DNA from 3 places in the Kineococcus rhizosphaerae genome. Region 1 is predicted to be linked to each of the others. Evidence: riboswitches for the same ligand, from Rfam matches in the RefSeq annotation. Region 1 holds a riboswitch; each other region holds the start of a gene.
What was found. Region 1 has a riboswitch for S-adenosylmethionine ahead of CLV37_RS04895 (rhodanese-like domain-containing protein). Riboswitches for the same ligand answer to the same signal wherever they lie in the genome.
Positions count from the first base shown of each region.

Region 2: another riboswitch for S-adenosylmethionine. It lies ahead of CLV37_RS18425 (LLM class flavin-dependent oxidoreductase); the one in region 1 lies ahead of CLV37_RS04895 (rhodanese-like domain-containing protein).
Region 3: another riboswitch for S-adenosylmethionine. It lies ahead of CLV37_RS22215 (PLP-dependent cysteine synthase family protein); the one in region 1 lies ahead of CLV37_RS04895 (rhodanese-like domain-containing protein).

Region 1 covers NZ_PVZF01000002.1:132,607-141,924, reverse strand. Annotated here, with positions in the region: gene CLV37_RS04920 (ROK family transcriptional regulator) at 1-205, shown strand, start outside; gene CLV37_RS04915 (FAD/NAD(P)-binding protein) at 395-2,350, shown strand; gene CLV37_RS04910 (class I SAM-dependent methyltransferase) at 2,286-3,089, opposite strand; gene CLV37_RS04905 (cobalamin-independent methionine synthase II family protein) at 3,094-4,314, opposite strand; gene CLV37_RS04900 (O-succinylhomoserine sulfhydrylase) at 4,338-5,528, opposite strand; gene CLV37_RS04895 (rhodanese-like domain-containing protein) at 5,644-6,045, opposite strand; SAM riboswitch class I at 6,051-6,134, opposite strand; gene CLV37_RS04890 (GNAT family N-acetyltransferase) at 6,263-6,763, opposite strand; gene CLV37_RS04885 (glycoside hydrolase 5 family protein) at 6,796-7,836, opposite strand; gene CLV37_RS04880 (endo-1,4-beta-xylanase) at 7,833-9,164, opposite strand; gene CLV37_RS04875 (putative quinol monooxygenase) at 9,196-9,318, opposite strand, start outside.
Region 2 covers NZ_PVZF01000009.1:280,646-289,963, reverse strand. Annotated here, with positions in the region: gene CLV37_RS18455 (nitrite/sulfite reductase) at 1-383, shown strand, start outside; gene CLV37_RS18450 (MFS transporter) at 674-2,224, opposite strand; gene CLV37_RS18445 (GNAT family N-acetyltransferase) at 2,386-3,441, opposite strand; gene CLV37_RS18440 (rhodanese-like domain-containing protein) at 3,438-3,812, opposite strand; gene CLV37_RS18435 (LLM class flavin-dependent oxidoreductase) at 3,843-4,994, opposite strand; gene CLV37_RS18430 (NtaA/DmoA family FMN-dependent monooxygenase) at 4,991-6,358, opposite strand; gene CLV37_RS18425 (LLM class flavin-dependent oxidoreductase) at 6,369-7,610, opposite strand; SAM riboswitch class IV at 7,607-7,717, opposite strand; gene CLV37_RS18420 (aminotransferase class V-fold PLP-dependent enzyme) at 7,731-9,083, opposite strand; SAM riboswitch class IV at 9,137-9,250, opposite strand.
Region 3 covers NZ_PVZF01000014.1:5,772-15,089, reverse strand. Annotated here, with positions in the region: gene CLV37_RS22230 (sulfurtransferase) at 1-324, shown strand, start outside; gene CLV37_RS22225 (aminotransferase-like domain-containing protein) at 321-1,541, shown strand; gene CLV37_RS22220 (GNAT family N-acetyltransferase) at 1,538-2,029, shown strand; SAM riboswitch class I at 2,112-2,207, shown strand; gene CLV37_RS22215 (PLP-dependent cysteine synthase family protein) at 2,490-3,932, shown strand; gene CLV37_RS22210 (methyltransferase domain-containing protein) at 3,929-4,525, shown strand; gene CLV37_RS22205 (ABC transporter substrate-binding protein) at 4,686-5,660, opposite strand; gene CLV37_RS22200 (amino acid ABC transporter ATP-binding protein) at 5,750-6,541, opposite strand; gene CLV37_RS22195 (amino acid ABC transporter permease) at 6,538-7,503, opposite strand; gene CLV37_RS22190 (FAD/NAD(P)-binding protein) at 7,500-9,318, opposite strand, start outside.

The DNA of each region.
Region 1 (9,318 bases):
GATGCCCGAGATGGTGATCCTGTCGGGTGAGGGCATCCGGCTCGCCCTGGTCGGCGAGGACGCCCTGCACCGCGGCATCGCCGAGCACCGCAGCTCCTACGCCACCGACCTCGACCTCGTCGTGCAGCCGACCGGCTTCACCGAGTGGGCCCGCGGGGCCGCGGTCACCGCGATCCGGACCTTCGTCCTGGGCCACCGCCGCTGACCCCACCCGTCACCGGGGTGAGCGGCGGGACGGGGACGCCGGGCCTACCCTTGACCCGTGCCGGCGGAGCGGGTCGTGAGCGCGACGAACGGACGGCTGGTCCGTCGTCGCCACGTCGACCTGTGCCGCACCCAGGCCGCCACCTGTCGCTGAGGAGTCCCCCGCCGGAACCTCACTCCAGGAGCGCACGTGAGCCTGTCCCTGCTCTTCGTCGGCGCCGGTCCCCGCACCCTCGGGGTGCTGGACCGCCTCGGCGCGCACGCCTCGGCGACCGGTGCGGACGTCGACGTCCACGTGGTCGACCCCCACCCCGCCGGCGCGGGCCGCATCTGGCGCGCCGACCAGCACCCGCTGCTGTGGATGAACTCCCGCGCGGCGGACGTCACCGTCCTGCCCGACGCCTCCTCCCGGCTCGACGGGCCGGTCCGGACGGGCCCGACGCTGTACGCGTGGCTCGACGAGCACCGGGCCGACCTCGTCGCCGGGTTCGCCGCGACCGGGCAGGAGGCCCTGCGCCGCGAGGTCCTCGGGGTGCGGGAGGGGACGTTCGTGTCCCGGGCGCTGGGCAGCCGGTACCTCGGCTGGGCGTGGGAGCGCGTCGTGACGGACCTGCCGCCGACCGTGCGGCTGCACACCCACCGCACCCGCGTGGTGGACGTGGTCGACCAGGTGCCCGGTCAGGTGACCGGCCCGGCGCGGCAGGCCGTGCGCCTGGAGGACGGGACCGAGCTCGTCGTCGACGCCGTGGTCCTGGCCCAGGGTCACCCCGACGTCGTGCCCGGTCCCCGGGAGCGGGCGGCGCGCGCGTTCGCCGACCGGCACGGCCTGCGCTACGTCGAGCCCGGGTACACCAGCGACCTCGGGCTCACCGAGGACGAGGACACGCTGCGCCCCGGCGCCGATGTCCTCGTGGCGGGGATGGGTCTGGCGTTCGTGGACCTGGTGGTGCTCCTCACCCAGGGGCGCGGCGGCCGCTTCACGGACGGGCCGGACGGGCTCGTCTACCACCCCAGCGGGCGTGAGCCCGTGCTGCACGTCGGGTCCCGCCGCGGCGTCCCGTACCGCTCGAAGATCACCTACGTCCTCGACGAGCGTCCGCCGCTGCCGCGGTTCTTCACCCCGCAGGCCCTCGGAGCGCACGGGACGCTGAACCTGCGCCGGGACCTGTGGCCGCTCGTCGCCAAGGAGCTCGCCGGCGCCCACTACCACGAGCTGTTCCGGTCCCACCCCGGCCGCACGACCGGCGACGCCCCCGGGTTCGACCGGGAGTTCGCCGGGCTGCCCTGGGGGTCGGCCGCCCTCGACGACCTCGTGTCCCGCGCGGTGCCCGACCCGCGGGACCGGTTCGACCTGCACCGCCTCGACCGGCCGCTGGACGGGTGGTGGGGGTCGTCGGCGCAGGAGGTGCACCGCCGGGTCCACGACCACGTCGCTGCGGACGTGGCGCGCCGCGCGGACCCGGCGTACAGCATGGACGCCGCGGTGTTCCACGCGCTGCTGTCCTGCTACGTGACGGTCGCCGGCCTCGCCCACTCCGGGCGCCTCGACCCCGAGTCCGTCGTCGAGGTCGACGGCTGGTGGCACGGGCTGTTCAGCTACCTCGCCTCCGGCCCCCCGCCGCGGCGGCTGCTCGAGCTCCTCGCCCTGGCCGACGCGGGGGTCGTGCGGTTCCTCGGCGGGGACGTGCGCATCGCCCCCGACGAGGTCGGCGGCTGCTGGACGGCGCGGTCGGCGAACTCCCCCGCCGTCGTGAGCGCCACCACCCTGGTCGACGCCCGCCTGCCCGAAGCGCGGATCACGGCCAGCGCGGACCCGTTGCTGCGCAACCTGACCCACCGCGGCCACGTGAGCGAGCTCGGGAACGGCCGGCTCGTCGTCGACCCCGCTCAGCGGCTCGTGCACACCGACGGTTCGGTGCACCCGCGGCGCTTCGGCCTGGGCCCGTGGGTGGCCGGTGGCGGGTGGGCGGCGGCGTTCGCCCGGCCGAACCTCGACGCGGGGTTCTTCCGGCTGAACGACCGGGTGGCTCAGGAACTGCTGCGGGTCGCCGGCACCGGCGGAACCGACCCCGGCACGCCCGTCAGCGTCGTCGCCCCGCGAGCAGCCAGTACCGCGCCGTCCCGGCGAACGGAACCCGCGCGCTGAGCTCGACCTCCAGCTCCTCCAGGTCCGCCGCCACCCGGTCGTCGACGCGGCCGCCGTCGCCCAGCAGTTCCAGCAGCGCCGTCACGGCGAGCACCCCGGCCCGGCCGACGACGTCGCACCCGGCCTCGGCGAGGGCGTCGGCGACGAACTCCGGCGACAACCGCAGCGCCGTGTGACCGGTCGCCGGGTCGGCGGCCCGGTCGGCGTCCAGCGTCACCCACGCCGCCGCGGGCCCCTCGTGCAGCACGGTCGCGACGACGTCGGCGGGCGGGTTCGGCGCGAGCAGGGAGACCAGGCCCCCGGGGCGCACCGAGGACACCAGGGTCGCGACGTCGGCCCGCACCTGCTGGTGGGAACTGCGGTGCTGCAGCACGTCGTGGCAGAACACGACGTCGAAGGAGCCCGAACCACCCTCGCGGTGCCGGGTGAGCGCGGCCAGGGCGGTGAGGTCCTCGAGGTCGGCGCTGACCGTGCGGACCCGCTCGGCGACCCCGGCGGCCGCCGCGGCGGCCCGCGCGAGGGCGAGCATCTCCGGCGACCGGTCGAGGATCGTCACCTCGTGCCCGGCGAGGGCGAACGGCAGGGCGTCGCGCCCGTCGCCCCCACCGGCGTCCAACACCCGCAGCCCGTCGCCGAGATCGGCCGTCCAGGACCGCAGCAACCGGGCGACGACGTGGTACCGCAACCGGCCCCAGGGCGAGTCCTGCCACAGCGCCCACGCCGCCTCCCCCGCGGACATCAGCTCACCCGAACAGCCGGGAACCCGCCAGGCGCGCGCCCTCACCGAGCGCGGCGAGCTTGGCCACCGCGATCTGCGGGTGGATGCGGCCGCCCAGACCGCAGTCGGTGGAGGCCACGACGTTCTCGGCGCCGACGACGGAGGCGAACCGCTCGATGCGGTCGGCGACCAGCTCGGGGTGCTCGACGACGTTCGTGGCGTGGCTCACGATGCCCGGGACGATCTTCTTGCCCTCGGGCAGCCGCACGTCCCGCCACACCTTCCACTCGTGCTCGTGGCGCACGTTCGCGGCCTCGAACGAGTACGACCCGGCGTCGATCTCGAGCATGAGGTCGACGATGTGCTTGAACTCGACGTCGGTGGTGTGCGGGCCGTGCCAGCTGCCCCAGCACAGGTGGAAGCGGACCTGCTCGGTCGGCAACCCGCGCAGGGCGTGGTTGAGGGCCTCGACGCGGATGCGGGTGAACGCCTGGTAGTCCTCCACGGAGGGTTCGGGCGTGATCTGGTCCCAGTTCTCCGCGATCGACGGGTCGTCGATCTGCACGATCAGGCCGGCGTCGGTGACCGCCTTGTACTCCTCGCGCATCACCTCGGCCCACGCCCAGATGTGCTCCTCCTCGGTGGCGTAGTGCCGGTTGGCGATGCGCGCGCCGCTGCCCGGGGACAGGGAGGTGATGAACCCCTGCTCGAGGCCCGCGGCCGCCAGGCCGGCCTTGAGGTTGGCGATGTCGGAGGCGATGGCCTCGTGCCCGGTGTACTGCAGGGCACCGGTCGTCGCGGGGAACGGCGTGGCGTTCTTCCCCGTCGAGATCCCCGACGTCGGGTCCGTGTAGGCGTCCTTGAAGATCGTCCAGTCGCGGCGGTTCGGGAAGCTCGTCAGGCGCACGTGACCCGGTTCGGACAGCACGTTCGGCTGGCTGAAGATGTCCTCGCCCGTCAGCGCGAGACCGCTGACGCGCTGGAACACGTACCCCCACCAGGCGCCGTAGTCGACGGCGCTCGACATGGCCTTGCCGTACTCGCCATCCCCCACGATCGTCACGCCGAGGTCCTTCTGGCGCTGGACGAGGTCGACGACGGCACCGGTGAGCAGCGCGTCGAACTCGGGGCTGCGGTCGAGGGTGAAACCGTCCTCGGCGAACGTGCGCGCCTCGTTGGCCGCGATGAGTTCGGGCGTGCGCGGCAGGGAGCCGGCGTGCGAGACGGGGATCTGCTGGCTGGACAAGGGAGTTGCTCCGATCGGGGTGTTCAGGAGAGGGCGCGGGTGAGGTCTTCCAGCAGGTCGTCGGGGTCCTCCAGACCCACCGACAACCGCAGCACGCCGTCGGTCAGGCCGATGGCGGCACGACCCTCGGCACCCAGCCGCCGGTGCGTCGTGGTGGCCGGGTGGGTGGCCAGCGACTTGGCGTCGCCGAGGTTGTTGGAGATGTCGACGATCCGCAGCGCGTCGAGCACCTCGAACGCGCGCTCCTTGCCGCGGCCGGAGGGGGCGTCGAGCTCGAACGTGAGGATGGTCCCGCCGAGGTCCATCTGACGCTTCGCCAGGTCGAACTGCGGGTGGCTGGGCAGCAGCGGGTAGCGGACCCAGCGGATCCCCGGCTGCTGCTCGAGGTGCTCGGCGAGCCGCAGCGCGGTGGCCGCCGAGTGCCGCACCCGCAGGCTCAGGGTCTCCAGTCCCTTGGCCAGCGTCCAGGCGTTGAACGGGCTCAAGGTCGGGCCGGTGTGCCGGGTGAGTTCGCGGAAACGTCCGGCGATGAACTCCTCGGTGCCCAGGACGGCACCGCCCATGACCCGGCCCTGGCCGTCGATGTGCTTGGTCGCCGAGTACACGACGACGTCCGCGCCGAACTGCAGCGGGTGCTGCCCCACCGGGGAGGCGAAGGCGTTGTCGACGACGACCGTCGCCCCCGCCGCGTGCGCGAGCTCGGTGACCGCGGCGATGTCCACGAGCGTCTGCATGGGGTTCGCCGGGGTCTCGAAGAACACCGCCTGGGCCGGCGTCGCCAGGGCCTGCTCCCACTGCTGCAGGTCCTCGCCGTCGACGAAGACCGTCTCGACGCCCCAGCGCGGGAGGATCTCGTCGAGGATCACGAAGCACGACCCGAACAGGCTGCGGGCGGCGACGACGCGGTCCCCGGCACCCAGCAGCGCGGCCAAGGCGTAGAACACCGCGGACATGCCGCTGGCCAGGCCGTAGCAGGCCTCGGCGCCCTCGATCTGCCGCAGCCGCTCGGTGAAGACCGACACCGTGGGGTTGCCGTAGCGGGAGTAGACGTAGCGGTCGACGTCCCCGCTGAACGCGGCCTCGGCGTCGGCGGCGGTCTCGTAGACGTACCCCGACGTCAGGTACATCGCCTCCGCGGTCTCCTCGAACTGCGAGCGGGCCAGGCCGCCGCGGACGGCGGTGGTGTCGGGCCGCCAGGCGTGCGTGTCGCTCACGACGTCTCCCCCGTTCGCTCCGCCGCGGTGCCCGTGCCGCCGCCTTCCCGCGGATCCACGCAGCGACTCCGTCGGCGCGTCTCCTCGGTCCAGGCGGCGCCGCACCGCGCGTCGCTCACGACTGCCTCCAGGGCAGTCCCGCGGCCCGCCAGCCCACCGCACCGCGGTGCCCGTCGGCGTCGAGGGGTCCTTCGAACCCCTCGAGGACGTTGTAGCTGGGGGTGATCCCGGCCGCCGTGGCGGTCTCGGCGGCCGCGACGGAGCGCTGTCCGGAGCGGCACAGGAACACGACCTTGCGCCCGCTCCCGGGCGCGATCCCCGCCGCGGACAGCTCGGTGAGGAAGCGCTCGGGGTCCACGGGGAGCCAGGACGCGAACACGGGCTCGGTGCCCAGGCCGGTCGGGGTGCCCACGAAGCGCCACTCGGCGTCGGTGCGGACGTCGACCAGGACGGCGTCCGGGTCGTCCCGGACGAGCTCGAAGGCCTCACGCGGGGTGAGGTCGCCGGCGTAGGCCACTGTTCCTCCCATCGGTCCTGGCATGAGCACCCCTCGAGGGGTTGCTGCGGCGTCGACGAGCCAGGTCTCTCGGCCGCTCTGGATGGTCCGCCCACCCTAGGGCATGGGGCGGCCCGTCCGGGCGCCGACCGCGCTCACCGGGGCGCGAGGCACACCTCGCGCCGCGACACGCCGCCGGCGGGGGCGCGAGGTGCGCCTCGCGCGGGGTGGGTGGTCGTCAGAGGAAGCGGTGCATCACGTGCAGACCGACGTGGCCGTGCTCGGGGTGGTCGAAGGCCTGCGGGACGGTGCCGACGATCCCGAAGCCCAGCGAGCGCCACAGCGCGACGGCGGCCGTGTTCGTCTCCACGACGGCGTTGAACTGCATCGCGAGGAACCCCCGCTCGCGGGCCCAGCCGAGGACGTGCTCGCCGAGCGCGCGGCCGACGCCGCGACCCCGGGCCGCCGGGGAGACCATGAAGCTCGCGGTGGCGACGTGGGACCCGCCGCCGGGTCGGTTCGGGCCGCACTTCGCCGTGCCCAGCACCTGCTCCGCGTCCGCCCCCTCGCCGTCCACGGCCACGAAGGTGCCCCACGGCGGGCCCTGCACCCACAGGTCGCGCGCCCGCTGCGACGTCAGCCCCTGCGGCAGCGCGTACGTCTCGCCGTCGGCGACGATCTCGTCGAAGAAGGGCCAGATCGAGAGCCAGTCGGCGTCGGTGCACTCACGGATCAGCACCCGGGCACCGTAGCCGGGCGGGCGGCACCCCCTCAGCCGGGGGCGAACTCGTCGAACGCCTCGTGGCCCGGGCGCACGCTGCCGTCGGCGTCGAGGAAGTGCAGCCACTCCGGGTGCCCGACGGGCCCGTGGCTGTCGCGGTGCAGGTCGGCGACACCGCTGTGGTGCAGGGCGTGGACGGTGTACCCGATCCCCCGCTCCCGCAGCCGGGACAGGGTGTAGCGCATCACCTCCACGTGCTTGGCGTCGTCGCGGGCGCCCCAGACGGTCTCGCTGGCGTACAGGTCCTTGCCGACCGAGCGCGCGAAGGCGACGCACTCGTCGAGGTAGGCCTCGAACCCCTCGCGGGTGTGCACGTTCGTCTCCGGGCCGATGCCCTGCCACATCCAGTAGGGGTGGAACCCCAGGACGTCGCTGACCGGTTCGGTGGCCCGCAGGGCGGCCACGTCGGCGTAGTTGCCGACCGTGAGCGGCTGGCGGGCCCCGGCGGCCAGGACCACGCCCCGGCACCACCGCAGCCAGCGCAGCTCGGCGGCCCGCAGGGGGCTGTCCTCGTCGTGGACGTAGGCGCCCATGAGGGGTTCGTTGCACAGGTCCCACGCCCAGACCCGCTCGTCGTCGGCGTGGGCGGTGACGACGTCGACGAGGTAGCGCCGGAAGATCCGTTGCACGGGGGCGACGTCCGGGCCGTCCACCGCGGGGTCGGCGAACAGGTCGTCGGTGCGGGTCCAGGCGCTGGCGTGCGGGAGCAGGTGGTCCAGCGGGACCCCGCCGAAGTCGCACACCGGGTCCCGCCAGCGGTTGAACAGCACGGGGACCACGGCGACGTCGTGCGCGGCGAACAACCCCAGCCCGGCGTCGAGGTTCGCCAGGAAGCGCTCCGGGTCGCGCTGGAAGGCCTCGTGCGACAGCCACCAGCGGGCCGTGTTCCACCCGGGGAAGGCCTTCTTGCCGCGGGCGACCTCGACGGCCATCAGACCGTGGTCGTGGTGCTGCCACAGGTCCAGGCCGGACGTGCCCCAGGACCCGGCGTAGTTGAACCCGTGGACGTCGCGGGTCGCGCGCCGGTTCACCGGTCCGCGCCCCCCACCCGCACCTCGGCGGCGTCCTGCGACCCGTCGAGGCGGAACCCGGTGGTCTCGCCGGCGACGGACACCTCGTACCCCCCGCGGAACCCCCGCACGGCGACCCGCCCGTCCCGGTCGGTCCGCACGGTGGTGGGGGCCAGCCACCACTGCCCCTTCACCAGGTCGTGCATCGCGCCGTAGGCCGGTTTGCGGGTGCCGTCGGCGCGCACCAGGCCGACCGGTGCGCCCAGCCAGGTGGTGGCGTCGGTCAGGCCCCAGTAGTTGAAGGCCCACACCGCGGGGTGCTCGACGAGGGTCCGCAGGTGGCGCACGACCTCGTCGGCCTGCCGCTGCTCCCCCTCGTCGGTGGAGGGCCAGTGCTCGACCTGGTGGTCGTTGAGGTCGCCGACCGTGGCGGGCATGAGGTCCCCGGAGACCAGGGTGTTCTCGGTGAAGTGCAGCGGCAGGCCGAAGCGGGAGAACCGGGCCAGCACGTCGTGCGTCCGCTCCTCGCCCCAGTACCCCTTGTGCATGTGGCTCTGCAGGCCCAGGGCGTCGATGCCCACCCCGGCCTCCAGGGCCTCCTCGACGACCCGTTCGTAGGCCGGGGACATGTCGAAGTCGTTGAGCAGCAACGTCGCCGCGGGGTTGGCGGCGCGGGCCTCCTCGAAGGCCAGGGTCAGGGTCGCGGTGCGGCCGAGTTCGCGGGCGACCCGGGTGAGGCCGTTGTCGTACTTGTCGTACACGGGCATGATGACCGACTCGTTGACGACGTCCCACGTGTCGACGAGCCCGGCGAGACCGCCCACCTCGCGCCGGATCCGGTCCCGCAGCGCGTCGACGACCCCGGCGGTGGGCAGGTCGAGCAGCCAGTCCGGCGCCGCGGTGTGCCAGGTCAGCGGGTGCCCCTTGACGACGACGCCGCGGTCGGCGAACCAGCGGGCGGTCTTCACGAGCCGGTCCGTCGCCGGCCGGCCCCGCACGGGTTCGAACTCGCCCCAGTAGAACGGCAGGGTCGTGGCGTTGAACAGACCGAACCAGGCCTCGGCGAGGTCCTCGGCCTGACCGGCCGGGGCCGAGGCCCCGAAGAAGGACGAGGTGCCGTCGGCGGTCGCGGGGTCCTCCCCGCCGGCGTGGGCGACGAAGTCGAAACCGATGCAACCGAAGAGGAACTCGTGGTCGCGCTGGGCGAGCGTCACCTCCCGGTCGGCCAGCGGGACGCCGTCGGCGCCCAGGACGGTCACCGTCGCGGCGGCGACGCGGTGGGCGAGTTCGGGACGGTCGGCGGCGGGGGCCGTGACCGGGCCGGGGGTGGGGGTGCTGTCGTGCGACACGGGGAACTCCTTCGGGAGAGGGGTACCGGCCTCAGACCGGTGGGACGCGCGGGGCGTCCGGGACGGGCACGAGTTCCTCGACGCGCACGGCGGCGCGCAGGCCCGGGAGTTCGCGCAGGAAGCGCGCCATCGCGGGAGCGGCGTTGTGCCGCTC
Region 2 (9,318 bases), on a different contig from region 1:
CCGAGGCCGTGGGCGACCTCGAACGCCGGCTCGTCGACCTGCCGCTGCCGACCCTCGCGCCGCGGCCCCTGACGCTGCACCTCAACGGCTGCCCGAACTCCTGCGCCCGGATCCAGACGGCCGACATCGGGCTCAAGGGCCAGCTCGTGACGGACGACGACGGGCAGCAGGTCCCGGGCTTCCAGGTCCACCTCGGGGGTGGGCTCGCGTCCCAGGACCGCGAGGAACCGGGTCTGGGGCGCACCGTGCGCGGGCTGAAGGTCACCGCGGACGGGGTGGGGGAGTACGTCGAGCGCGTCGTGCGGCGCTGGGCGGCCGACCGCGAGGGGGACGAGACGTTCGCTCAGTGGGCCCACCGCGCCGACGAGTCCGCCCTGCGCTGACGCTGCGTCCCGCGCGACGCACACGTCGGACCCTGGACCACGCGAACGTGGGGTCGGACGTGTGCGTCGCGCCTCGGATCAGGGCTGAGGAGGGTCCGACGTGTGCGTTGCGCGGGCGGAGGGGAAGAACCTGCCCGAAGGCCCTTGCGGAACGGCCCGCGTGTGTCACAGTGAGGCACCCGAGAGCGGAGGTGCGTGGTGCGAGGACGGCGGACGTGGGCGCGGTTGTGCGCCGCCGCAACCAGTTTCGGTGCTGCGGTCGTGCAGGGGCTGGCCCTGGCCGGGCACGGTCAGTGGGGTTTCCCGTGGTCGCCGGTCGAGCTCGAACAGGAACCGGGTCCCGGTGAGCTGAGCTGGGCGGAGTTCGAGGCCGAGCTCCACGCGCTGCTGTCCGAGCAGGCCCGCGGCGCCGGGGACGAACCCCGCCCCAGCAGCGAACCCATGCCCTGAACCGCACCCCTGCGCTCCGAGCGCAGGGCCGCGACGGCCAGCACGGCCGCGACCAGCAGCAGCCCGGCGCAGCCCAGGGCGAGGTCGGCGAAGACGCCCAGGTGGGCCCGGCCGGGGGTCGGGGGCGCGTCCACCAGGTAGGCGCCCGTGACGACGGGGACGACGACGGCGGCCGCGACGCGCTGCGAGAGCTGGAACAGCCCCGCTGCGACGCCCGCCACGGCCACCGGCGCGTGCTGCAGCGTCAGGACCTGGTTGGGGGAGATCACCGCCCCGATCGCGGCCGACGAGACCGTCGCGGTGATCGAGACCACCAGGACGGCGTGCGCGGGCAGGGCGGGCAGCAGGAGCGCCTCGGCGGTCACCGACGCGGTGGCCGCGACGGTGGCCGCCACCACCAGCCGCCGCCCCCACCGGAGCACGAGCCGGGCGCACAGGGCCGCGCAGACCCCGGAGGCGACGGCGGCCGGCAGCAGCACCAGCCCGGCGTCGAAGGCGGACAGCCCCAGCCCCGACTGCAGCACCAGGACCTGCAGCATCCCGAGGGCCAGGACGGCGCCGAAGACGCACATCGCCACCGCCGTGCCGAGGGAGAAGTCCGGGCGCCGGAACAGGTCCGGCACGACCAGGGGGCTCAGGGCGCGCCGCTCCCACCAGCGCAGCACCCCGGCCAGGACCACGACGGTCAGCAGGCACGGCACGAGCACGCCGGCCGAGACCCGTCCCGTCGCGAAGGGCAGCAGCAGGCACAGCGTCCCCAGCGCGACGACGGCGCTGCCCGGCAGGTCGAGCCCGCCGCGGGGCAGCGGCCGGCGGGCCACCCGCGGCAGGTGGCGGAAGGCCACGGGCAGGAGCAGGACCGCCATCGGGATGTTCGCCGCCAGCACGAGGCGCCACCCCAGGCCGGGGCCCCCGAGCCCGGTGAGCAGCCCGCCCAGCAGGGGACCGCACGCCGACGAGCAGGCCGTCGCGACGGAGTACCCCGCGAACGCCCGGGCCCGCTCGGGGCCGCGGAACACCGTCTGCAGCGTGCCGTGCACCTGCGGGTTGACCACGCCCGCGCCGAGCCCCTGCAGCGCCCGGGCGAGGACGACCGTCCAGGCGTCGTGCGCCGTCGCGGACAGCACGGCCGCGGCGGCGAACACGACGAAGCCGCTGAGGTGCAGGAACCGGCGCCCCAGGACGTCGCCGAGCCGGCCGGCGGGGACCAGGGCCAGCCCGAAGGTCAGCGAGTAGCCGGCGAGGATCCACTGCACCTGCGTGGGCGTGGCGCCCAGGTCGGCGCGCAGGGCCGGGACCACGACGCCGACCATGCTCTGGTCGACGAGGGTGACGAATCCCGTGCCGAGGCAGACGAGCCAGACGGCGGTGCGGGGGTCGGACGGGCGCAAGGGTGCTCCGGTCGGTGACGGCGGGGGCGTCCACGCCGAAGGGTGGCCCCACTCCGGCGATCGAGGAATCTCACGCCGCGATCGAGGACGGCACGGCAGGCCTCGGAGCCGGGGATTCCTCGATCACGGCGGAAGATTCCTCGATCGCCGGGAGGGGTGGGTCAGAGGGTGTCGTCGCCCGCGAGCGGGACGACGTCGTACCCGAAGGCGAGCAGGGTGCCGCCCTCGACGACGCGCGTCTCGCGCTCGGGCAGGCGCACGAAACCCAGGGTGGTGTACAGGGAGTGCGCCGCGGTCATCCGCGGGGCGGAGTTCAGCACGACGCGGTGCAGTCCGCGCCAGCGGGCCACGTCGAGGGCGTGCCGGACGAGCGCCGTCCCGACGCCGCGACCGCGGGCGGGCACGGCGCTCGCCAGCAGGCGCAGGTCGAGCTCCCCGTCGAGCGCCGTGGCGCTCAGGGTCCGCCCGGGACGAGGCAGCGTCACCGTGCCGAGCAGTTCGCCGGTGACGGCGTCGACGGCGACCCACAGCTCGGCCTCGCGGGTCCGCGTCGCGGCGTCGGCGACCTGCGCGGCGTACCAGTCGGGCAGGTCGCCGTCGGCGGCGTAGGCGTCCAGGGCGAGCCGGCTGACGGCATCGAGCTCCCCGGGCCGGGCCAGCCGGACGAGCACCCCGGGAGCGGGGTCGACGTCCCGGCCGAACACGGCGAGCCGCAGACCGCCACCGCCCAGCCGGTCCTCCCGCTCGGGCAGCCGGGTGAAGCCCGAGCGGTGGTAGAGGCGCTGGGCGGTCTCGTTGCGCGCCCCGGTGTCCAGCACGACCCGGGTGAAACCCCGGGCCCGCGCCTGCGCGACGGCGTCCTCGAGCAGCAGGGCGCCCAGTCCGCGGCGGCGGGCGGCGGGGGAGACGGCCAGCAGCCGGAACTCGAGCTCGTCGGGTCCGGCGAAGCGGGCGTGCTCGGTGCCCCCGGGCGCCAGGGTCGCGGTGCCCAGCAGGTCCTCGCCCGTGCCCTCGACCGCGACGCGGACGTCGGCGGTGCGGGCCCGGCCCGCGGCGTCGCGCAGGAGCGCTGCCCGCGCGGCGTCGGGCGGGTAGGGGCCCACGGAGAACCCGGCCACCGTCAGCTCCCCGACGGCGGCCAGCTCGTCGGGGCGGGCCGACCGGACGGTCAGCGTGGTCGCGCCGTCCGACACGGGGTTCTCCGTGGTGGTGCTCATCCGGCCTGCACGGGTTCCTCGGTCGCGAGTCCGGCGGCCTTCCACGCCGGGAAACCGCCGTCGACCTGGACGACGTTGGTGAAGCCCGCGGCGAGCAGCTCGGCGGTGACGGGGCCGGACCCGGCGGGCGACCCGCAGATCACGACGATCTCCTGGTCCTTGTCGGTCAGCTGCTCCAGCGCGCCGGGCTCGCCGACGGCGAACTTGCGGCCGACGTCGGTCTTGGCGACGACGACGGCCTGCGGCAGCTCACCGTGGGCGGCGCGGCCGGCGTCGCTGCGGACGTCGACGAACAACGCGCCACCGGCGACGGCGCGGCCGGCGGTCTCGGCGTCGACGAGGGGGGCCTCGGGGAGGGTGGTCTCGCTCACGTCACTCCTGTGGTCTGGTGTTCTCGGCGCTCACGCGGTCGCGTGGGCGGGTTCGGGCAGGTGCACGGTCGACCGGTCGCGCCACGCCTGCGCGAGCAGTTCGTAGGAGCGGAACCGGTCGGCGGCACGGTACGTCGCGGTCGTCACGAGGATCTCCTCGGCCCCCGTGACCCGGGCCAGCGCCTCGAGCCGGGGAACCACCGTCTCCGGCGAGCCGACGACGTGACCCTCGAGGCGGTCGGCGACGAGCGCCTCGTCCTCGGCGGACCAGGTGAACGCGTCCACCTCCTGCGGGGAGGGGATGGGGACGGCCCCGGTGCCGCGGCGGATGCCGAGCACCCACTGCGCGTACGGACGGGCGAGCTCGCGCGCCTCGGCGTCGGTCGCGGCCACGACGACGTCGGCCGACACGGCCACCCGCGGGGCGGGCAGGACGCCGGGACGGAACGCGTCGCGGTAGGTGGCGACGGTGTCCAGCACGGAGGCGGGAGCCACGTGGTAGTTCGCGACGAGCGGCAGGCCGAGTTCGCCGGCGACCCGCGCGGACTCGCCGCCGCTGGAGGCCAGCACGTGCACGTCCACGGGCGCACCCGACAGCAGCGAACTGCCGTGCGTGCGGCCCTCGGCGTCGGTGTGCCCGTCGCGCAGCAGGTCCAGGGCGAGGCGGAGCTCGTCCGCGAACGGCGGCGCGTCGGCGCGGTGGACGCCCAGCACGCGCGCGGTCGCTGTGAGGGTCTCGACGAGCGCCGGGTCGCGCCACAGGGGCGGCGGCGCGGCGGGCACGGGCAGCCCGTCGACCACCCGGGACCCGCTCGCCCCGGGCCGCTCGGCCCCCGCGGGGGCGGGGCCGTGGACCCGGCCGAAACCCAGGTCGACGCGGCCGCCGACGGCCCGGGCGATCGTGGCCCACTGCTCGGCGGCGACGGCCGGTGTCGTGACGGCCAGCAGGCTCGCGGCCGAGCCCACCCGCAGGCGCCGCGTCGAGGACGCGACGAGCGCCGCCAGGACGGCGGGGGTCGAGCTCGAGACGCCGGGGGACAGGTGGTGCTCGGCGAGCCAGAACCCGCGGTAGCCCCAGTCGTCGGCCGCCCGGGCCAGTTCCAGGGTCCGGGCGATGCCCGCACCGAGCCCCTCGTGCTCGCTCTCGGGGACGAGGTCGAGGACGGACAGTTCCACGCTCACGCCGGCTGCGCCGCCCGGGCCGGGGACAGGCCGAGGTTCTCCCGCAGCGTCGTCCCGGTGTACTCCGTGCGCAGCGAACCCCGTTCCTGCAGCAGCGGGACGACCGTGTCGACGAACTCGTCGAGGCCGGTCGGCACCACGGGCGGGTGCAGGATGAAACCATCGGAGCCGTCGTTCTGGACGAAGTCGTCGAGCTGGTCGGCGACCGTGGTGGGCGTGCCCACGAACGTCGCGCGGGCGGTGACCTCGATGACGGTCTCGCGCAGGTTCAGCCCCCCGCGCGCGGCGATCTCGCGCCAGCGCGCCACGACCGCGTTCAGGTCGGGGTCGTGGATCGCCCGGCCCCTCCAGCGCGGCGGCGCGGTGGTGTCGGCGTCGAACTCCGGCAGCGGACCCTCGGGGTCCAGCTGCGACAGGTCGCGGTTCCAGACCTGCTCGGCCAGCGCGAGGGCGGTGGCGGGGCTGACCTGCTGGTGGGTGAGCTCGCGCGCCTTCTCGGCGGCGTCGGCGGCGCTGTCGCCGAGGACGACACCGGCCGAGGGCAGGATCTTGACGTCGCTCGCCAGGCGCCCGTGACGCACCGCCCGCGCCTTGACGTCGCGGTAGAACGGGACGGCGTCGTCGGTGCGCCGGAAGGGGGAGAAGATCGCGTCGGCGTTGGCGGAGGCGAACTCCCGGCCCTGGTCGGACACGCCGGCCTGGATGATCAGCGGGTGGCCCTGCGGCGGACGGGGGACGTTGAACCGGCCGCGGACGTCGAACTGGTTCGTGTGCAGCTCGAAGGCCCCCACGCCGTGCCGGGCCAGGAACTGCCCGGTGGCGCTGTCGGCCAGGACGTCGCCCGGGCCCCAGGAGTCCCGCAGGGCGCGGACGGCGAGGAGCACCTCCTCGGCCCGCTCGTAGCGCTGCGAGCGGTCGAGGTAGCCGCCGCGCCGGAAGTTCGCGCCCGTGAACGCGTCGAAGCTGGTGACGACGTTCCACGCGGCGCGGCCGCCGGAGAGGTGGTCGAGGGAGGCGAACTCGCGGGCCAGTTCGTAGGGCTCGTTGAACGTGGTGTTGATGGTCCCGGCCAGGCCCAGGTGGTCGGTGACCCCGGCCAGGGCGGCCAGCACCGTGAAGGTGTCCGGCCGGCCCACGACGTCGTTCTCGTAGATCTCGCCCGCGTGCTCGCGCAGCCGCAGGCCCTCGGCCAGGAAGAACAGGTCGAAGAAACCCCGTTCGGCGGTGCGGGCCAGGTGGGCGAAGCTCCGCACGTCGATCTGGCTGCCCGCGGCCGGGTCCTGCCAGACGGTGTGGTGGTTGACGCCGGGCAGGTGGGCGCCGAGGACGATCTGCTTGCGGGGCTTGCCGTCGGGGATGCTCATCGGGTCCTCCTCAGACTGCGGCGTAGCGGTTGACGGGCCTGGCCAGCCCCAGGTGGTCGCGCAGGGTGGTGCCGGTGTACTCCCGGCGGAACACCCCGGCGGACTGCAGCAGCGGCACGACCTCGTCGACGAGCGCGGGCAGGTCGGTGGCGTTCACCGCCGGACGGAACCGGAACCCCTCGATCCCCGCCTCGCGCCACAGCAGCAGACGCTCGACCAGGCCCGCGGGGGAGTCGGCCACGACGAGCGCGTCGGAGCCGAACGCCTCACCGTCGACGGTGTCGAGCCGGTCCAGGCGGTTGCGGGCGGCCGCGGCGTCGGGGCCGAGGGCGACCACGAGGTCGGCGTGGACCTGCAGCGGGGTTCCCGTCCGGCCGACGGCGGCCTCCGCGGCACGCACCTCGGCGACGATCTCGCGGGCGTTCGCCGCCTCGTGCGGCGTCACGAACACGACGTCCGCGCTCGCGGCGGCGAACTCGTACGCGGTCCGCGCGTGCGCCAGTGCGGTCACCACGGGCTGTCCCTGCGGGGGACGGGGCGTGATCGAGGGGCCGAGGACCGAGAACCAGGGGGTCTCGACCGCGACCCGGTGCAGCTTGGTGCGGTCGACGAAGCGTCCCGAGGCGACGTCGCGGATCTCCGCGTCGTCCTCCCAGGAGTCCCAGAGCGCCCGCACGGTGTCGACGACGGCGCGGCCCTCGGCGAACAGGTCCTCGACCGCCGCGGCGACCTCGGGGTCCTGCAACGTCTCGCGGGAGACCACGGGGATCGACCGCCGTCCGAAGAGTTCGGCCTCGTGGGCGCGGGGGGCGATCTGGGCCCGCCAGCCGCCGCGGCCGGAACTGACGTGGTCGAGCGTCGCGAGCGCCTTGGACACGTGGAACGGTTCGGTGTGGGTCGTCGTGACGGTGGGGACCAGACCGACGGCCTGCGTGACCAGCGCCAGCCGGGCCGCGACGAGCAGCGCGTCCAGGCGGCCGGCGACCCGGTCGGTGCGGTCGTCGGGTAGCCCGAAGTGGCTGCCCTGCAGGCTGAAGGAATCCTCGATGGTCACGAGGTCGAACAGCCCGCGTTCGGCCTCGCGGACGGTGTCGCGCCAGAACGCGGCGGTGAACAGCTCGTCGGCGCGGGCGCCGGGTTCGCGCCAGGACGCGGGGTGCCACCCGGTGGACTCCAGGGCCACGGAGAGGTGGAGTTCGGACACGGTTCTCCTCCTGCTGTCTTGACGACACGCAGGCGTCCGGCGGGTCATCGCGCTTGCCGGAGGTCTTCCTCCGGCCGGGTCGTCACCTGGAGCACCCCACCGCGGGGGAGGGTTGCCGACCAGCTAGCCAGGGCTTGTCGCTGGTTCTCGTGACCTTCGCCGGTGAGTTTACCCGAGTTCCGTCACCGGGTCGAGGAACGTCTCGGGGGCGGGCCGGGCGTCGGTGAGCGGACCCCAGTGACCGTCCACCAGGCCGTACTCGAGCTCGGGGCCCGTGGTCACGAACCGCTCCACCGCGGCCACCAGCCGTTCGACGTCGGCCGAGCCGGTCCCGACCCCCGTCGAGGCGCGCAGCCCGCCCGCGACCAGGCCGAGGGAGTTCGCGAACCGGTGCGCGCAGAAGCGCCCGTCGCGCACGCCGATCCCGTGCTCCGCCGACAGGTACGCCGCGACCTCGGAGACCGAGCGGCCCGCGACGGTGAACGTCACGACCCCCACGGCGTCGGCCGGGTGCGCCCGGACGACCTCGACGCCCGGCAGGGCGCTGAGCCCGTCGACGAGCTGGGCGCGCAGCGCGCCCTCGTGACGTTCCAGCGCACCGTCCGGCAGGGCGGCGAGCGTCGCGCAGGCCTGGGCCAGGGCGACGGCGCCGATCACGTTCGGCGACCCGGCCTCGTGCCGGTCCGGGCCGGAGGCCCAGCGCACCGCGTCGTGGCTGACGTCGAGCGTCGCGCCGCCGCCGGCCAGGTACGGCTCGGCCGCGTCGAGCCAGTCGCGGCGGCCGACGAGGGCGCCGGCGCCGAACGGCGCGTACAGCTTGTGCCCGGACAGGGCGATCCAGTCGATCTCGTCGCGGCCGACGTCCACGCGCCGGTGCGGCAGCAGCTGGGCGCCGTCGACGGCGATGCGGGCCCCGGCCGCGTGCGCGGCGCGGGCCAGCCGGCGCAGCGGCAGCACCTCGCCGGTGACGTTGGAGGCGCCCGCGACGGCGAGCAGCGCGTACTGCCCGGTGGCCAGCTCGGCCTCCAGCAGGGCAGCGGTCTCCTCGGCGTCGGCACCGCCGCGCACCACCGTGGTGGCCGCCGAGCGCTGCCAGGGCAGCAGGTTCGCGTGGTGCTCGACGTCCGCGACGAGCACCCGGGCACCGGCGGGGACGGCGCGGGAGAGCAGGTCCAGCGCGTCGGTCGTGCTGCGGGTGAAGACCACGACGTCGTCGGCCCGGGCGCCGAGGAACCGCCCGACCTGCTCGCGGGCCTGCTCGAACAGCGCCGTGGAGACCCGGGACAGGTACCCGGCGCCGCGGTGGACGCTGGCGTAGTGCGGCAGCACCTGCGCGACGCGGGCCGCCACCGCGCTGAGGGCCGGCGCGCTGGCGGCGTTGTCGAGGTTGGCGTAGGTGGCGGTCCCGCCCGTGGCCAGCGGCACCACGGTGTCGGCGCCCACGACCGGCAGCAGCGGGGCCACCGGGCGACAGGCCGCACGAGGGGCGGGACGGCTGGGGGACAGGGTGCTCGTCGACACGAGGTCTCCTCGGGAAGTGGACCCTGCCGGGAGGACCGGGATCACCCCGGCGAGGTCCGCGCTTGCCGGGCCCACCTCGGGACCGGCCAGGTCGTCACCCGGGGCACCCCACCGCGGAGGAGGGTTGCCGGCCAGCGAGCCGGGGCTTGTCGCTGGCACTCATGACCTGAGGGGAGATTGCCACGCGCAACCGCCGGGAATCAAGGTCGGCGTGTCGCGGGTCGACCTCGAGCGT
Region 3 (9,318 bases), on a different contig from region 1:
CCGCAGGAGGGGACCGTCCGCGGTGGGCACGTCCCCGGGGCGGCGAACGTCCCGTGGGCCCAGGCCGCGGCCGAGGACGGCCGGTTCAAGGACCGCGCCGCGCTGGAGGCCCTCTACACGACCGGTGGCGCGCAGCTCGACCCGACCCGGCCCACGATCGCCTACTGCCGCATCGGCGAACGCTCCAGCCACACGTGGTTCGTCCTGACCCACCTGCTGGGTCTGCCGGAGGTGCGCAACTACGACGGCAGCTGGACCGAGTGGGGCAACGCCGTCCGCGTGCCGATCGCCCTCGGGACCGAGCCGGGCCGGGTGACCCGGTGACGATCCTGCGCGACGACATCGCCTCCCTCGACGCCGGTCCGCACCTGCTGTCCCGCCGTGCGAAGGACGTCCTGCCCGCCGTGGGGTTCGGCCCCCGCCCGACGAGCACCGTCGAGGGGACCATCGGCCTGCACGGCGGCACCCCCGGCGCGCACACCCTGCCGCTGGCGGGCCTGTCGCGGGCGTTCGCGGACGAACTGGCCGACCCGGCCGCGCCCTCGTTGCGCTACTCCGTCCCGCTGGGCCTGCCGGAGCTGCGGGAGTGGATCGCGACCGACGAGGGGACCGTCCCGCACCGCGTCGCGGTCACCAACGGCGCCCTGCACGGGCTCGCGCTCGTCTTCGACGCGCTGCTGGACCCCCAGGACGTCGTGCTGGTCGAGAACCCCACGTACCCCCTCGTCCTCACCCTCCTGCGGCAACGGCGCGTCGACACCCGGCCCGTGGCCACGGGGCCCGACGGCATCGACCTCGACGACCTCGAGACCCAGCTCCGGGCGGGGCTGCGCCCGAAGCTGCTGTACACGATCCCGGACTTCCAGAACCCGACCGGGACCAGTTCCCCGACGGCGTCGCGGCGCCGGCTGGTCGAGCTCGCCGAGCAGTACGGGTTCCTCGTCCTGTCCGACGACCCGTACCGCAAGCTGCGGTTCGACGGGGACCCCGCCGAGGACCTGGACCTCGCCTCCGGGCAGGTGCTGCACGTCAACACGTTCTCCAAGACCCTGGGGCCAGGGCTGCGGCTCGGGTGGATCGCCGGGCCGGAGTGGCTGATCGGGGCCGTCCTCGACGCCCGGCGCGACTCCGATCAGCACACCTCGCTCGTCGTGCAGCGCGGCGTCCACCGGTTCCTCGCCGCTCCCGGTGCCCTCAGTGACGCGTTGCGGCACAGCCGCTCGGTGCTGCGCGAACGGCACGACGCGCTCATCGCCGCGGTGGGTGAGGAACTGGGCGGAGTCCTCGAGGTCCCCGCCGCCGACGGTGGCATCTTCGTCTGGGGTCGGGTCCTGGACCCGGCGATCGACCTGGAGAAGGCGCTCGAGGCCGCCCGGCAGAACGCGGTCGACTTCCCGCTCGGCCGGTACTTCAGCCCCGTCGGACCGCACGAGTTCGGCGACCGCTTCCGGTGGGGCTTCTCCGACCTCACGCCGGAGCAGTTGCGCGAGGCCGTCCACCGCGTGGCGGTCGCCTTCGCGTCCCCGCTCGCGCGCCGGTGACCGTCCAGCCGCTGCCCGTGGTCACCTGGGTGGCCACGGGCTGGGACGACCCCCGGGTCGTCCGGCTGCGCCATCTCATGGACGCCGAGGTCGGACCGCGCTACGCCCGTCCCGACGGTGGTCCGCGGTACCACCCGCCCGGTCCGTCCGCGTCGGAGGTCGCCGTCACGTGGCTGGCGCTGGGCGGGGACGAACCCGCGGCGACGGCGAGCCTGCGCCGGCTCGCCGTCGACGGGGAGCCGGTGCGCTGGGAGGTCAAACGCGTCTTCGTCGACCCCGCCCACCGGCGGCGGGGGCTGGCGGCCGAGGCGTTGCGCCGCGTCGAGCAGTCCGCCCGCGACCTCGGGGTGAGCCGGCTCGTGCTGCAGACGGGGAACCTCCAGCCCGAGGCCGTGGCGTTGTACGAGCGTGCGGGCTGGGAACCCGTCCCCGTGTACCCGCCGTACGACGCGGTCGTCCACAGCCGTTGCTACGGGCGCGACCTGTAGCACCAGGGTTCCCGGCAACCGTTGTGGTGGAACCGGGTTCGGCAATTGACAAACCCCGTGCCGAAGGGCACCGTGGGTGAGGAAACCATCCAGAGCGGCTGAGAGACCTGGCTCGACGACGCCGCAGCAACCCCCCGACGACCTCGGGCGCGGGTGCTCCCGCCAGGACCGATGGAGGTCGTCCAGGTGAGCACCCGTTCTCCCGCCGTTCCGCCCCGTGCCGGCGGTCCTGGCCCCGCACCCCGACCGCCGCGGCCCGAGCCCCTGCGCCGTCGTCGGGTCGTCGACCTGTGCCGCACGGCCGCCTCGCAGTGTCGTCGTCGACGCCCACACCGGCGCTGACCGGCTGCCCGCACGTCACCGGGTGACCCACCCGACCTCCCCGAACTCGTTCCACCACCGAAAGGCCCGCACCGTGAGCACCCTGGAACGGCTGCCGATCCCCGGGACCGCCGACGACCTGCGCCTGGAGACCCCCGGCGGCCCCGTCCACGAATCCGTCCTCGACGCCGTCGGCTCCAGCCCGCTGGTCCGGCTGCGGCGCACCGCGGCCCACCTGAGCGCCGCCGTCTACGTCAAGCTCGAGCAGAACAACCCCGGCGGCAGCGTGAAGGACCGCGCCGCGCTGTGGATGGTCCGTCGTGCCGAAGCCGACGGGTCGTTGCGCCCCGGCGGGACCATCGTCGAGGGGACGTCCGGCAACACCGGCGTGGGGCTGGCCGTCGTCGGTGCCCAGCTCGGCTACTCCGTCGTGGTGGTCGTCCCCGACAAGACCAGCCGGGAGAAGATCGCGGTCCTGCGCGCCTACGGCGCCGAGGTCGTCGTGGTCCCCGGCGGGGTCCCGCGCCACGACCCCCGCCACGTGCACGCGACGGCCGTCCGGCTCGCCGAGGAGATCCCCGGGGGGTGGCTCGCGAACCAGTACGACAACCCGGCGAACCCCGCCGCGCACCGCGAGACGACGGGGCCGGAGATCTGGGCCCAGACGGGTGGGCGGATCACGACCTTCGTCGCGGGGATCGGCACCGGCGGCACGGTCTCGGGCACGGGCGAGCACCTCAAGGCCGTCAGCGGTGGGCGGGTCCGGGTCGTGGGCGTCGACCCGCAGAGTTCCACCTACTCCGGCGGCGACGGCAGCCCGTGGGCCGTGGAGTCCATCGGGCACTACCTGCACCCCGACACCGTCGAGGACGTGTGGCCGGAGTCGTACCACCCCGAGGTGCTGGACGAGATCGTGACGTTCTCCGACCGCGACGCCCTGCTGACCGGCCGTCGGCTGGCCCGGGAGGAGGGGCTGCTCGTCGGCGGGTCGGCCGCGGCCGCCGTCTCGGTGGCCCTGCGCGAGGCCGAGGGTCTCGGACCGCAGGACGTGGTCGTGGTCCTGCTGCCCGACTCCGGTCGTTCGTACCTGTCCAAGAACTTCGACGACGACTGGCTGCGTGGCAGCGGTTTCCTGGAGGAAGGGGTGGAGCACCCGGTCCGGGCCCTGCTCCCCGACGGGGCGCTGGACGCTCCGGGACCGATCGCCCTGCGCGCCGACCTCACCGTGCGCGAGGCGATCGAGCAGGCCCTCGCCGAGGGGGCGCTCGGCCGCACCCCGCTGGCCGTCGTGCTGCCCCGCCAGGGAGCCAGCCGTCCCCACGCGCTCGGCGACGTCCTGGGCGCCACCACCCTCGCCGGGCTGCGCGGCCTGGTCCGCGACCACCCCGAGGTCGCCGGGGTCGCGCTGCGCGAGGTGGCCGACCCGCCGTTGCCGCAGGTCGGCGTCGGCCAGGACGTCGACGAGGCGTGGCAGGCGCTGGGCGCGGCCCCCGCGGCGTGGGTCCTGGTGGACGGCCGGGTCGCCGGCTGGGTCCGTCGTGCCCGCCTCGAGCAGTTCCGCACCCCCGAGGTCCCTGCGTGAGGACGGGCACCCGGTCCCGTCGCGCCCTGGTGGCCGACACGCTGGGTGGTGCGCTCGCGGCCCCGGGGCAGGCGCCGCTGCGCGTGCTGGACGCCGGCGGCGGCGACGGCCGGGACGCCGTCGAGCTGGCCCGCCTCGGACACGACGTCACCGTGCTGGACTCCTCGGGGCGGGCGCTGGCCGCGGCCCAGGAGCGGGCCGCCGAAGCCGGGGTGGCGCACCTGGTCCGCACCGTCGACGCCGACCTCGACGACGTCGCCGCGCTGGCCGCCATCACCCACCACCGGGCCGGCGGGTCGGGGTCGTTCGACCTCGTCCTGTGCCACGACGTCCTGCCCGCGCGGGGGACCCTCGCGCAGGTCGTGGCGGACGTCGCGGCGCTGACGTCGTCCGTGCACGCCGGGGGAGCGATCTCCCTGCTCGCACCCGTCGGTGCGCCCGCCGCCCCGGGGCTGTTGCGGCTCGACCGCGACCTCGTGCGGGGGGCGCTGCTGGCCAGCGGGTGCGACCTGCTGGACGTCGGTGGCGACGTCGTGGACGAGGTGACCGGGGTGTCGCACTGGCACCTGGTGGCGCGCCGGCGCGGGGACTGAACCCGCCCGGAAACCGTCCGGGCACGGGGCCGGGGGATCGTCACGACGATCCCCCGGCCCTTCGTCGTCCCCGTGGGGCTTACCGTAGGGGGCCTCGACGGGAGCGCACGCGCGACGGCCCGCCCACCGCAGGGTGGACGGGCCGTCGCGCACGGGCCGCTCAGTCGGTCTTGGGCAACCCGGGCGGGTTGATCTCGGACGTCTTCACGGCCTCGTCGGCGAGGTTCCAGCGTTCGAGGGTCTTGCCGTAGGCGCCGCTGGAGATGAGGTGGTTCAGCGCGTCGGCGAGGGCCTGGACGAGCCCGTTGTCCTTCTTCGTCGTCGCCGCGATGTCGGCGACGATGGTGCCGCCGCCGGGGACGGTTCCGACGATCTTCGTGTCACCGGAGACCAGCGCGTGGTAGGCGGCGGTCGGGTTCGGCCCGAAGTTCGCGACGATGCGGCCCGACTTCAGCGCCAGGTAGGTGTCGGAGGCCTGCTGGTAGTACTGGATCGTGGCCTCCTTCTCGCCGGCGGCCTTGAGCTGCTCGTTCCAGTTCAGCAGGACCTTCTCCTGGTTGGTGCCCGAACCGACCGAGACGGTCAGCCCCGCGATGTCCTTGGGCTCCTCGATCGAGGTGATCGTGGAGTCCTTCGCGACCTCCCAGGCGAGGGTGTCGACGCGGTAGGACGCGAAGTCGTACTTCTCCTTGCGCTCCTCGGTGACGGTGATGTTCGAGAACCCGACGTCGTACTGGCCGGAGTCCATCGACAGGAACAGGTTCTCCCAGCTGGTGGCCTGGATGTCGGGCTCGAGGCCCAGGACACCGGCCACGAGGAGGGCGATGTCGGGTTCGATCCCGATGACGGTCTTGTCGTCGTCGGCCTTGAAGCTCAGCGGCGGGGCGCCGTTGCCGGTGGTGCCGATGACGAGCGTCCCGCGGTCCTTGATCGCCTGGGGGACCTTGGCGGCGATCTCCGGCACGGCCTCGACGGTGATGCGGCCCTTCTGGGCCGGGCTGGTGTCGACCGCGGTGCCGCCGGAGGCGCTGGAGGTGGACGCGGGAGCGGTCGCCGGGTCGGTCCCGTCGCCGCAGGCGGCCAGGACGAGCGGGGTCGCGGCCAGCGACAGGAGCCAGGTTCGACGGCTGATCAAGGGGTTCTCCTCGGGTTTGCGGACCTGCCTCGTGGCAGGCCGACAGGGCGGTCCGGCGTTCGCGCCGGACCGGGGTGGGGCTGGGTGGTTCAGAGGACCTTCGCGAGGAACGAGCGGGTGCGCTCGTGCCGCGGGTGGTCGAAGACCTCGGTGGGGGTCCCTTCCTCGAGGACGACGCCTTCGTGCATGAACAGCACGCGGTCGGCGACCTCCCGGGCGAAGCCGATCTCGTGGGTGACGACCACCATGGTCGTGCCGGACGCGGCGAGGTCGCGGATGACGTCCAGCACCTCACCGACGAGTTCGGGGTCCAGCGCCGACGTCGGTTCGTCGAACAGGACCAGGGAGGGCTTGAGAGCGAGCGCACGGGCGATGGCCACGCGCTGCTGCTGGCCGCCGGACAGGCGGCGCGGGTACTCGCCGGACTTGTCGGCCAGGCCCACGCGCTCGAGCAGTGCGCGCGCCTCGGCCTCGACCTCGGACCGCTTGCGCCGCTGCGCCGAGACGGGGGCCTCGACGACGTTCTCCAGGACCGTCAGGTGCGGGAACAGGTTGAAGTGCTGGAAGACGAACCCGATGTTCGACCGCTGGCGCAGCACCTCGCGCTCGTGCAGCTCGCGCAGGTGGTTTCCGGCGCGCTTGTAGCCGATGAGCTCACCGTTGACCTCGACGACGCCCGCGTCGACCTTCTCGAGGTGGTTGATGGTGCGCAGCAGCGTGGACTTGCCCGAGCCGGAGGCGCCGAGCACGACGGTGACGGTGCCGGCGGCCACCGACAGGTCGACGCCGCGCAGGACCTCGAGCGCGCCGAAGCGCTTGTGGACGCCCTCGAGCCTGACGACGGTACCGGACGCCGGACGGTTCAGGGTCGGCGTGCTCATCGGGAGACCCCCGGGCGACGGGTGCGGGCGGCCCGCACGGTGCGGACGAGCTTCAGCAGCGGGAGCTCGGTCTGGTTCCGGTCGCTGCCGCGGCCGTAGTAGCGCTCGACGAACCACTGCGCGATGGACAGCACGGTGGTGAGGACGAAGTACCAGATCGCGGCCACGAGGAGCAACGGGATGACCCGGCCGGTGCGGTTGTACACGACCTGCACCTGGTAGAAGAGCTCGGGCAGCGCCATGATGTAGACGACCGACGTGCCCTTGAGCAGACCGATGATCTCGTTGCCGGTGGTGGGGACGATGATCCGCAGGGCCTGCGGGAGCTGGATGCGCCAGAACTGCCGGAACTGGGGGATCCCCAGCGCGGCCGCCGCCTCGCGCTGACCCGGGTCGATCGCCAGGAACCCGGAACGGACGATCTCCGCGAAGTAGGCGGCCTGGTGCAGGCCCAGGCCGAGGAACGCGGCGGTGAGCGGAGCGATGAGGTTCTGGGTCGAGAAGGTCCAGAACTGCGGCCCGAAGGGGACCCCGAACCCGATGTTCTTGTAGAGGATCGCCAGGTTGAACCAGAACAGGAGCTGCAGGATCAGCGGGACCGAGCGGAAGACGCTGATGTAGGCGAAGCTGACACCCTGCAGCAGGGGGTTCTTCGACATCCGCATGAGCGCCAGCACCGTGCCCAGCACGAGACCGATGGCCGTGCCGACGATGGTCAGCTTCACGGTCAGCCACATCGATTCCAGGATCGTGGCGGAGAACAGGAACTCACCGACCGTGGGCCACTCCCACGCGGGGTTCGTCACGAGGGCGTTGACGGCCATCGCCGCGACCACCGCGACGACCGCCGTCGCGACCCACCGCCACGGGTGGCGTGCGGGCAGGACCTTGACAGCCCCCGCGGGTTCCTCGGTCGCCAGCGAGCGGCTGGGGGCGGTGCCGGTGCGAGTCGTCTCGCTCATCGACGGTCTCCTGGGAGTTCGGACAGGGCGGTGGGCACGGAGCGGGGCGTGGGGGGCGCAGAGGTCCCGGCCCGCAGCAGGTCCGCGGCGAGCCGGTCGGCCCGCCGGAAGAGCTCGGCGTTCGTGCCCGGCCGGGCGAACGCCGCGGCGGCGCCCTCGCCCGAGACCCAGGCCCCCGTGGCGAAGCGGCGCGGGTGCGGGGACCCGTCGTCGCGGACCAGCCGGCCCCGGCCGTCCACGACGAGCCGGCCGTTCGACAGCCGGGTCTCACCGTCGAGGACCTGGTGGGCCCGCACGTCGCCGCGTTCGCGCAGCCGCGTCAGCAGCACGTCAGAGGTGCGCTCCAGGTCCGGGACGGGCAACCGCGCCTCGACGAGGCCCTGCGCCCGCACCTCGTGGGGCCCGCTGTCCGAGCTGGCGGTGAACGAGCCCGCCCCGGGGTCGGCGACGACGTTCAGCCCGGCCCCGAGGAACCGCAGCAGTCCGGCGCGGGCCAGGGCGGACAGCTGCCGCAACCGCTGCGGCGGCGGCCCGCTGGCGACGTAGCTGAAGAACCCGTGCCACCAGCCGTCGACGTCCAGGGCCGAGGACCGGGCGTTGAGCCGCCCGGCGGCGTGCAGACCGGCGGTCACGACGTAGGCGGACAGCAGGGCCGCGACGACCGCGGCGTCGGGGGAGTGGCGCGCATCGGCCCGCCGGGTCCGGTCGTCCTCGAGGTGCTGCAGGACGCGCTCGTGGACCTCGTCCCCGGACGTCCCCCACCACCCGTCCAGCGGCCGGTCCAGCTCGGCGGCGTCGAAGCGGTCGGCGGGGTCGGGGACGGAGCGTTCGACGAGGTCGTCGACCTCGGCCGAGCCCCAGGCCGCGCGGGAGAACCGGGCGTCGAACTCGGCCGCGGCCAGCGCGGTGCGTCCGGGGTGGCTGCGGAACAGCTCGCGGTAGTGGGCCCCGGCCAGTTCCTTGACGATCAGCGGCCACAGGTCCGCCCGCAGGTCCAGCGGGGCGTCCCCGTGCAGGTCCGCGACGGTCTGCGCCGAGTAGTGGCGCGGCAGCCCGAGGTCCTTCGGGGTCTCGTAACCGATCTTCGAGCGGTACGGGACGCCGCGTCGCGAGCCGACGTGCAGCCGCGGTTCCCGGCCGCTGGGGTGGTAGTCCAGGGAGCCGTCCGGGCGTTCCGTGAACCGCCCGCCGCGGCCCTCGGTCAGGCGCACCACGAGGTCGACGAAGGCCAGGCCCATGCCGACCACGACGACGTCCGAGCCCGGGCGCAGGACGTCGAGGTCCTGGTCGCCGGTGTAGCCCGGGCGCACGTAGGCCAGGCCGTGGGTGCGGGCGAACGTCGCGATGCGCCGTTCGCGGGGACCGGGCCGGACGTCGAGGTGCCCCTGGACGAGCAGCACCGCGTCGACCGTCAGGGTCTCCTCCTGCCCGGCCAGGTGCAGCACCTGACGGCCGTCGCGGGGGTCGTCGGTCAGGTCCAGGACGGTCCGGGCGTGCCGGTGGACCCGCACCCCCGCGGGCAGCCCGGCCAGCGTGCGGGCCCACGCGTCGGCGAAGTACCCGCTGGCGAGGCGGCGCGAGGTGAAGGACCCGGGTTCGTGGCGCAGCACCTCCTCGCGCAGCAGGTCGTCACCGGCGGCGGCCGCGTCGTGCACGAGGTCGGCGCGGTTCTCGTGGACCCACCCGGCCAGCGACGGGCCGCGCAGCACGGGTTCGGCCAGGCCGGTGACGGACTCGTCGGGCAGGACGCTGATGTCCGCGGCCCGCGAGTTCATCCACAGCAACGGGTCCTGGGCCTGGCGCCACACCCGGCCG